2 regions of the Micrococcus sp. Alg238-R198 genome follow, and region 2 is predicted to be linked to the other one. Evidence: predicted binding sites of a transcription regulator. Region 2 holds the regulator's gene; the other holds the start of a gene.

Region 1 (4,413 bases), on a different contig from region 2:
TCGCCGATGTAGACGGTGGTGAGGCGGACCGTGTACTGCCCGGTGTCCTCGTACACGTGGCTCGTGGGGGTGGGGACGTTGAACTCCGGCTGGCTCTGGCCTGCGACCGAGGTGGTCTTGGTGGGGGAGCCGTCCCCGTAGTCCCAGTGGAAGCTCACCGGCGTGGCGCGGAGTTCGACCTCGACCCCGTTGAGGGTGGTGACGAGCGTGCGTGTCTCGGCGTCTGCGTAGAAGTTGGTCTCCGCATTGCGGATCCCGCGTCCGCCATTGTCCGACCGGATCTCAGGCTCCAGCACGAGGAGCGTGCGGACCTCGTCGATGGAGACGGGCGGGGCGCCGTTGCTGGAGGCCTTGGCCGTCCAACATTTAGGGGCGCCATAGGCGGGATTAGCATCAGGCTGACGAGTGTCTACGGTCTGCGCCCGGATCCACGAACCCTCGGGGCAGAAGTTCGCCTCTTGCTCTCGACAACTCTCGAAATCCGGATTGCCCAGCTGCCCCGAGAAGCATGCACTGACCGTTTTGTGCTCTAGGTGTGGGTCCGGGCGGGCGGCGGTCGCTGAGTAATCAGTTGCAACAACTGAACTCGAGGTTGCTGAGTGTCTATCTGAGCATCTCTTATTCGCCGCAATGCCCTTTTTATTTATTGAGTAGTGGCTCTTCGAAGAAGTGCACGACTCGATGTCTCGTGCGTGTGAAGGGGTGGCGGCGGCAGTGGTAGGCACGAATAGGAGGCTGATCAATAATGCCACTAATACAATCCAGGTGCGCCCCATCAGTTAGATCCGATCGAACCTTCATATGACATCTCATCAACAATCCAGTGTGAAGATTCGGGGTTAAACGAGACCTCCGCGATCCAAGGCTGCTTGGAGGCCGCTTCAACATCTCCGTTCTCGGGAACAACCCCGCCCTTGGTGTATCCCGTTCCTGTGCCCGTAGTGACAAGGAGTGTCGAGACATACCCGGTTTCGGATCGATGAGTCAGAATCGAATCGATCTGTACCTCAGTGCCGGTGTACCACCCCCCGTCTTTGTAGATCATTTGCAGGTCGTTCGAGCTGAACTGGCAGAACTCGCAATACTCGCTGTAGAGAGAGTCGAGGAGTTCCGTGTCTCCGGTCTGCTCGGCGTAGTAGTGCACGTCCCAGAAATAGCGAATCGCCGCCTCGGCGCCCTCCTTGGTCTCTTCCTTCATGGCGGCGGGCATCTCCGGCTTGGGCACGTTCTGAGCGGGACCGTCGGCAGACGCGGGCACGTATTCGCCGGACCCGCTCTCCGTGGCCATGGGGGATGAGCTGACGCCCGCGGTCTCGCTCGTGCTCGCGGTCTCGCTCGTGCTCGCGGGCGCGGACGTCTCGACGGCGGGCTTGGCGGACGAGGGCGACGTCGTCGACGACTCGGCGGGCTCGGACTGCCCGCCGCAGGCGGTCAGTGCGAGCGCCAAGGCCACGCTGAGCGTGCCGGCCTGGGCGAATCGGTGGCGGCGCAGGGCGCGCCCGGGTGCGGTGAGAGACATTTCCCCTCCAACTGGACGTCCGTCGTGTGTCCGCGCCTCCCGCGCTGATCCCGCAGCGCGGTGCCCGTGGCATGCGAGGCCCGGTTGGTTCGGAGTATACGCAGACGGATTGTGGTCCTGCTCGCATTGTCCACAGGGCCGTGCCGACGCACTTCTTCCGGCCCAAGAGACGATTTTCTCGTGCATGTGCGCTCCAGGGTCGGATTCGAGGTCCCCGGCCAGGACTCGGCCAGCCGGTCTCACGAAAAGGGCGTTCCCGGCCTCGCTCGTCTCGGGGCGATGCGTCCTTAACGTGTCCGGCGGCCACCCTACCTTCGCACTCATCGCATTCGAACACATGTTCGAGTACGATCGGGGGTGCGGCCCCACCTTCCCACTTCTTCCCCGCGTCCGGTCCGCCGGACGGGCCGCGCTCCCATCGCCCGACGGCACCCCGTCGTCGGTCCGGTCAGCAGTGCACAGGGAGAGAAGCAGAATGGGAGTCCTCACACAGTCGGTGGCGGTGGAGTGCGGGGCAGACGGCACCCCGCAGGGGCTGCGCTGGAACGGGCGGGACTACGTCCTCGCAGAGCGCCCCGTGCGCTGGTTCGAGCGGCGCCGCTGGTGGGCGGAGGAGGTCCGCGCGGAGAAGGGCCGCGGCGCCGGTCTCGTCGACCACGAGATGTGGCGGCTGCAGGTCCGCCTGGCCCGGGCCGGCGCCGCGCCCCTGCAGACCCTCGACGTCGCCCACCACCTGGACTCCGGCCGGTGGCGGCTCGTGCGCGTCCACGAGCACGCCCAGGACCTGAGGCGGTCGGCATGAGCCAGGCCGCCGCGGCCGGACGCACCGCCGCACCCTTCGCCCACCTGCACGTCGCCTCCGCGTTCAGCGCCCACCATGGGGTCAGCTGGCCCGAGGACCTCGTGGCCGCCGCCGCGGCCGCGGACATGGACCTGCTGGCCTGCACCGACCGGGACGGGCTCTACGGCATGGCCAAGCACGTGGGCGCCTGCCTGCGCCACGGCATCACCCCGATCGTGGGCGTGGACCTGGCCGTCCGGTGGAGCGAGGACGAGGACGCCGGCCGCGTGGTCGTGCTCGCCCGAGGAGGCTGCCACGGCTCCGGCTACCGCTCCCTGTGCGAGCTCGTCTCCGCCGCCCACGCCCGCACCACCGGGGGAGCGGCAGGCGGCAGCCCCTGGGCCAGCGTCGCCGAGCTCGCCGCCGCGGCGGCCGGCCGAGTCCCCACCGCCGCCAACCGGGACAACCCGTCCACCCCCGAGCTGTTCGTCCTCCTCGGCCCGGACTCGGACGTCGGCCGCCACCTGGCCCGCCGCCGGTACGCGGCCGGCCTCGCCGCCCTGCACCGCTGGAAGGCGGCCCTGCCCGCAGGCAGCCCCCACGCCGACGTCGTCACCCACCTCTCCGCCCCCGGCCGCCGCCTCGACACCGGGCACGCCGTGAAGACCCTCCGCGCCGCCCGCCAGGCCCGCATCCCCGCCGTCCTGACCAACGCCGTGCGCTACGCGGCCCCGGACGGTGCCGCCACCGCGGACGTCCTCGACGCCGTCCGTGCCCTCAGCTCCCTCGACGCCCTCCACGACCTGCAACCCAACGGGCAGGGCTGGCTCAAGTCCACCGCCGCCATGCACCGCATCGCCCACGAGGTCGCCGCCGCCGCCGACGACCGCCCTGCCCCCCTGCTCGAGGCCACCCGCCGCCTCGCCGAGGCCTGCGCGCTCGACCCCGAGACCGACCTCGGCTGGGGCGTGCCCCGCGTCCCCGAGGCCGCCGTCATCGGCATCGACGGCCCCCCGGAGCACGTGCTGCGCGAGCGCACCCGCACCGGCCTCCTCGCCCGCTACCCCCACCTCCACACCGGGGGAGGCCTCCCCGGCACCAGCCAGGCGGCCCGGGACCTGCAGGACCGCGCCGAACACGAGCTCGGCATCATCACCCGACTCGGCTTCTCCTCCTACTTCCTCACCGTGGCCGCCGTCGTCGACCTCATCGAGGGCATGGGCATCCGCGTGGCCGCCCGCGGCTCCGGCGCCTCCTCCCTCGTCAACCACGCCCTGCGGATCTCCCATGTCGACCCCATGGCCAACGGCCTGATCATGGAGCGCTTCCTCTCCACCGACCGCTCCACCCTCCCGGACATCGACATCGACGTGGAGTCCGCCCGCCGCCACGAGATCTACCATGCCGTCGTCGAGCGCTTCGGCGCCGAGCGCACCACCCTCATGAGCATGCAGAACGCCTACCGGGCCCGCGGCGCCGTCCGCGACGCCGGCCTCGCCCTCGGCATGCCCGAACCCGAGGTGGACGCCATCGCCAAGCAGCTCTGGCGCTTCTCCGCCTCGAACTTCCGCGAGGCCCTCCAGCGCATGCCCGAACTCGGCGGCCTCTCCCGCCGCATCGAGTCCGGCCGCGCCGAGGGCGACCGCCAGCTGGACCTGCTCGTCGACCTCACCGAACGCCTCGACCGCCTGCCCCGCCACATCTCCATGCACCCCTGCGGCGTCATCCTCGGCGACGCCGCCCTGCTGCACCGCACCCCCGTCCAGCCCTCCGGCATGGGCCTGCCCATGAGCCAGTTCGACAAGCACGACATGGACCCCATGGGCTTCCTCAAGCTCGACATCCTCGGCGTGCGCATGCAGTCCGCCATCGCCTACACGATCGCCGAGGTCGAACGCACCACGGGCGAGCGCATCGACCTCGAACAGGTGCCCCTGGACGACGACGCCACCTATGCGATGATCCGCACCACCCACACCCTCGGCTGCTTCCAGATCGAGTCCCCGGGCCAGCGCGAACTCGTCGGCAAACTCGCCCCCCGCGAGTTCAACGACCTCACCGTGGACATCTCCCTCTTCCGCCCCGGCCCCATGCAGTCCGACATGGTCCGGCC
Region 2 (4,413 bases):
TGAGCATGTGGTCGTAGAACGGCACGGTGGTGGAGATCTCAGCGCGGCCGGTGCCGTCCAGATCCATCTCGACGTACACGTCCGACTCGCTCGTGGTGCGCGTCATGCGCGCACGGCGTCCGGAGATCAACTCGGCTGCCACGGGTCCTCCTCGGGCTGGGTCCGCACCGGTCCGGGACGGGTGCGGGGGGATGCGGGTGCGCGCGGCCGGTGCCGGCGGGCCGGGGCGCCGCGCGCGCTGTCCCTATCCTAGGGAGCCGGGCGGACGCCGAGACTCCGGTGACGCCTCAGGACCGGTCCCCGGTCTCGCCGAGGACCTCCGCGAGAGCGGTGAGGAACGCCGTCGTCTCCGCCTCGGTGCCGGCGGTGACGCGCAGGTGGTGCGGGATGCCGACGTCCCGCACGAGGACGCCGCGGTCGAGCAGGCGGCGCCACACGTCGGACGCGTCCTCGAGGTGACCGAAGAAGACGAAGTTCGAGTCGGACACCGAGGGCCTCAGTCCCAGGCCGCGCAGGGTGGAGACGATGCGGTCGCGCTGGGCCTTGATGTCCTCCACGGTGCGCAGCAGCGCGTCCACGTGATCGAGGGCGGCCTCCGCCGTGGCCTGCGTGACCGCGGAGAGGTGGTACGGCAGGCGCACCAGGCGCAGGGCGTCGGCGACGGCGGGGTCCGCGGCCAGGTAGCCCAGGCGCGCGCCGGCCAGGGCGAACGCCTTGGACATGGTGCGCGTGACGATCAGCCGCTCACGGCCGGGCAGGAGGGTGAGGGCGGAGCGGGTGCCGGCGAGGGCGAACTCCGCGTAGGCCTCGTCCACGACGACCATGGCGCCGGGCCCGCCGGCGGCCTCGTTCTGCGCCTGCGCGGCGTACACGGCCTCGATGGTCGCCAGGTCCAGGGCGGTGCCCGTCGGGTTGTTGGGCGAGGCCAGGAAGACGACGTGCGGACGGTGCTCCCGCACCATGGCCGCCGCGTGCTCGGCGCTGAGGGTGTGGTCTTCGGCACGGCCGCCGTCCACGAACACGGTGTCCGTGCCGCCGGCCAGCAGCGGGTACATGGAGTACGAGGGCAGGAAGCTCAGCAGTGTCCGCCCGGGGCCGCCGAAGGCCTGGAGGATCTGCTGCAGGATCTCGTTGGAGCCGTTGCCGGCCCACACGTGGTCCGCCGTGAGGCCGTGGCCGAGGTAGCCGGCGAGCGCACGTCGCAGCCCCGTGAACTCGCGGTCCGGGTAGCGGTTCAGCCCCCCGGCGACGGCCGCGACCCGCTCGGCGATGGCGGCGGCGACCTCCTCCGGCACCGGATGCGTGTTCTCGTTGGTGTTGAGCATGTACGGCACGTCCAGCTGGGGGGCGCCGTAGGGGCTCAGGCCGCGGAGGTTCTCACGCAGGGGCAGAGAGCTGAGGTCGGTCATGGCCGCCAGTCTAGGAAGCGTGGAGGGCGAGGCCCGCCGTGCGTCACCGCGTGGCCGGGACGAACAGCTCCTCGCCCGGCGCGGGGGCCCGGCCCTCGAGCCCGTTGAGCTCGTCGATCGTGGCGATCACCTCGTAGACGTCCGCCTCCGGAGCCACCGTGGTGGCGATGGTCCACAGGCTGTCCCCGGGCATGACCGTGACGGACTGGGTGGCGGGCCCCGCGGTGTCCGCGGACACCGCGGCGGGCGACAGCAGCACACCCAGGAAGAAGGCGGCCGCCAGCGTGGCGGCCACGGCCGCGGCGATCACGGGGATCCCCCGCAGCACGAGGCGGCCGCGGCGGGTCAGACGGATGGTGGCCGGACGCGGCCGCGCCGTCGCGGGCGAGCCGGCGAACTGGGCGGTGGTGAGCGTCATGGTGTCCTCCTCCGGGGCGGATGCCCTCCAGGTGATCGAACATGTGTTCGAATCCGTTCGAATGCCTTTCTAGCACAGGTGTTCGAGACATGCCACGACGAGATCGAACATATCTTTGAAGGAGAGGCGGCTCTCCTCTAGGCTCGAGGCCATGCACGGACGCCCCGGAACGCCCCGGGACCGCCAAGACACAGGCAACCAGCGGGGGCGGACACGGTAAGCGTCCGGACGGCAGCCGGACGCCGGAACACGAGTCCGGCCACCATCACCCCGGGAGAACGGACGGCAGCCATGAGCACCACCGACGATCAGCCGGCGGCGCGCGCGCCGCTCACCGACCGCCAGCGGCGGATCGTGCAGACCATCCGGGACGCGATCGCCGACCACGGCTACCCGCCCTCCATGCGCGAGATCGGCGACGCCGCGGGCCTGGCCTCGCTCTCCTCCGTCACGCACCAGCTGGGCCGTCTCGAGCGGCACGGCTACATCCGGCGCGACCCCGGACGCCCGCGTGCCCTCGAGGTGCTGCTCGACGTGGACGGCACCCCGCTGGGCGAGGCCGCCTCCCCCACCGCTGCGCCGTCGTCGCGGGTCTCCGCGATCCCCGCGTGGCACACCGGCGCAGACGAGGCGGACAGCGTGCCGGTCCCCTGGGTCGGCCGCATCGCGGCGGGCGGCCCGGTCCTGGCTGAGCAGCAGGTCGAGGACGTCATGGCGATCCCGCGACGCCTCACGGGCGAGGGCGAGCTGTTCATGCTGCGCGTCACGGGCGACTCGATGGTGGACGCCGCGATCTGCGACGGCGACTGGGTGGTGGTGCGCCGGCAGGACACGGCGGAGAATGGCGACATCGTCGCGGCCCTCCTCGACGACGAGGCCACCGTGAAGACCTTCCGCCGCCGCGACGGGCACACCTGGCTCCTCCCCCAGAACACGGCCTACGAGCCCATCCTCGGCGATCACGCCACCGTGATGGGGCGGGTCGTCACGGTCCTGCGTTCGCTCTGACCCGCTCCCTCCGGCCGGGCCGACGGCCCGAGGCCGAGCGAGGTCAATCGCCCGAGGCGAGCCGTGCCAGCACCCCGCGGACGACGTCGCGGTCCGTGGTGCGCCAGAAGTCCGGCAGGGCGCTCGTGATGTAGCCGCCGTACCGCTCGGTGGCCAGGCGGGGGTCCAGCACGGCCACCACGCCGCGGTCCGTCACGGAGCGCACGAGGCGCCCGGCGCCCTGGGCCATGCGCACGGCCGCATGCGTGGCGGAGATCCGCATGAACCCGTTGCCGCCGTGCCGGGCGACGTCCCGGGTGCGGGCCTGGGAGAGCGGGTCGTCCGGCCGCGGGAACGGGATGCGGTCGATCACCACGAGCCGCAGCGAGTTCCCCGGCACGTCCACGCCCTGCCACAGGCTCATGGTCCCGAACAGGGACGTGTCCGGCTCCTCGGAGAACTGGCGCACGAGGGCGGAGAGGGTCGCGTCCCCCTGGCACAGGATCGTGGTCTTCGGCCCGAGCCGACGGCGCATCTCGGCGGCGGCGTCCTCGGCCGCCCGGCGCGAGGAGAACAGGCCGAGGGCCCCGCCCCGCGACGCCCTCAGGAGCGCCTCGAGCTCATCCAGGGACTCGGGCGAGGCCGTCCGGCCGGGCCGGGGCAGGTGCCGGGCCACGTAGAGCACCCCCTGACGCGGGTAGTCGAAGGGGCTGCCGACGTCGAGGGCCTCGAACTTCGGGGCGTCCGGGCCGGCCAGGCCCACGTCGCCGGCCACCGAGTCGAACCGGCGCTCCCCCGAGCCCACGGTGAGCGTGGCGGAGGTGAGCACCGTCGTCGCCTTGCCGAACAGGCCCTCCCGCAGCTTGCCGGCCACCGAGAGCGGGGCCACGTAGAGCTGGGGCGGGTCGGTCTCGTCCCCCGGCTGCCAGCCCACGCCGGGCTCGAAGTGGCCGGGGCGGGTGGCCCACAGCACCTCGGGGAAGTCGGCCTCGGGCCGGGCCGCGAGCATGCGCTCCACCACCTCGAGGACCTCGAGGATCCGCGAGCGCGCCATCTGCCGTCCGCCGTCGGCGTCGGCCTCCTTGTCCTTGTCCTGGCCGAGGTCGGACAGGCACTGACGCGCGGCGGTGAGGACGCCGGTGAGGGCCTGCTCCTGCACCTCGTCCGGGCCCGCGGCGATCAGGCCGGACGGGGTGTCCGTGAACGCGCGGTCCAGGGCCGCCCCGGCCTCGATCAGGTCCTCCACGGCCACCGTGGTGTGGCGGCGCAGCGAGGTGGCCGCGCCGTGCACGATCGACCCGGACAGCTGCCCGGTGACCGCACCGGTCACCCGGTCCTGCAGCTCGTGGGCCTCGTCCACGACGACGGCCGAGTACGCCGGCAGCACCGCGAGCCCCTCGAAGGCGCTGATGGCGAGCATCGCGTGGTTGGTGACCACGACGTCCGCGTCCGCCGCGTCCGCGCGGGCACGCTCGGAGAAGCACTCCTCGGCCTGGGGGCAGCGGGACGCGCCGAGGCAGTCGACCGCGGTGACGGAGACCTGCCGCCACGCGCGGTCGGTGACGGGGACCTCGAGGTCGTCGCGGTCCCCGGTCTCGG

Evidence for each region. The regulator LexA, encoded in region 2, represses DNA repair genes until DNA is damaged. The targets are predictions, from matches to a motif close to TCGAACANNTGTTCGA.
Region 1: G6R13_RS02195 (DUF6504 family protein) is a predicted target of LexA. The motif match lies at 1,849-1,864, and genes of this name have one in related genera.

The regions. Positions count from the first base shown of each region.
Region 1 is NZ_UNRH01000002.1:33,220-37,632, reverse strand. It holds gene G6R13_RS02205 (PKD domain-containing protein) at 1-296, opposite strand, end outside; gene G6R13_RS02200 (DUF6318 family protein) at 776-1,519, opposite strand; gene G6R13_RS02195 (DUF6504 family protein) at 1,995-2,321, shown strand; gene dnaE (DNA polymerase III subunit alpha) at 2,318-4,413, shown strand, end outside.
Region 2 is NZ_UNRH01000001.1:356,396-360,808, forward strand. It holds gene hisB (imidazoleglycerol-phosphate dehydratase HisB) at 1-106, opposite strand, end outside; gene G6R13_RS01620 (histidinol-phosphate transaminase) at 288-1,409, opposite strand; gene G6R13_RS01625 (LysM peptidoglycan-binding domain-containing protein) at 1,453-1,827, opposite strand; gene lexA (transcriptional repressor LexA) at 2,119-2,835, shown strand; gene G6R13_RS01635 (ATP-dependent DNA helicase) at 2,879-4,413, opposite strand, start outside.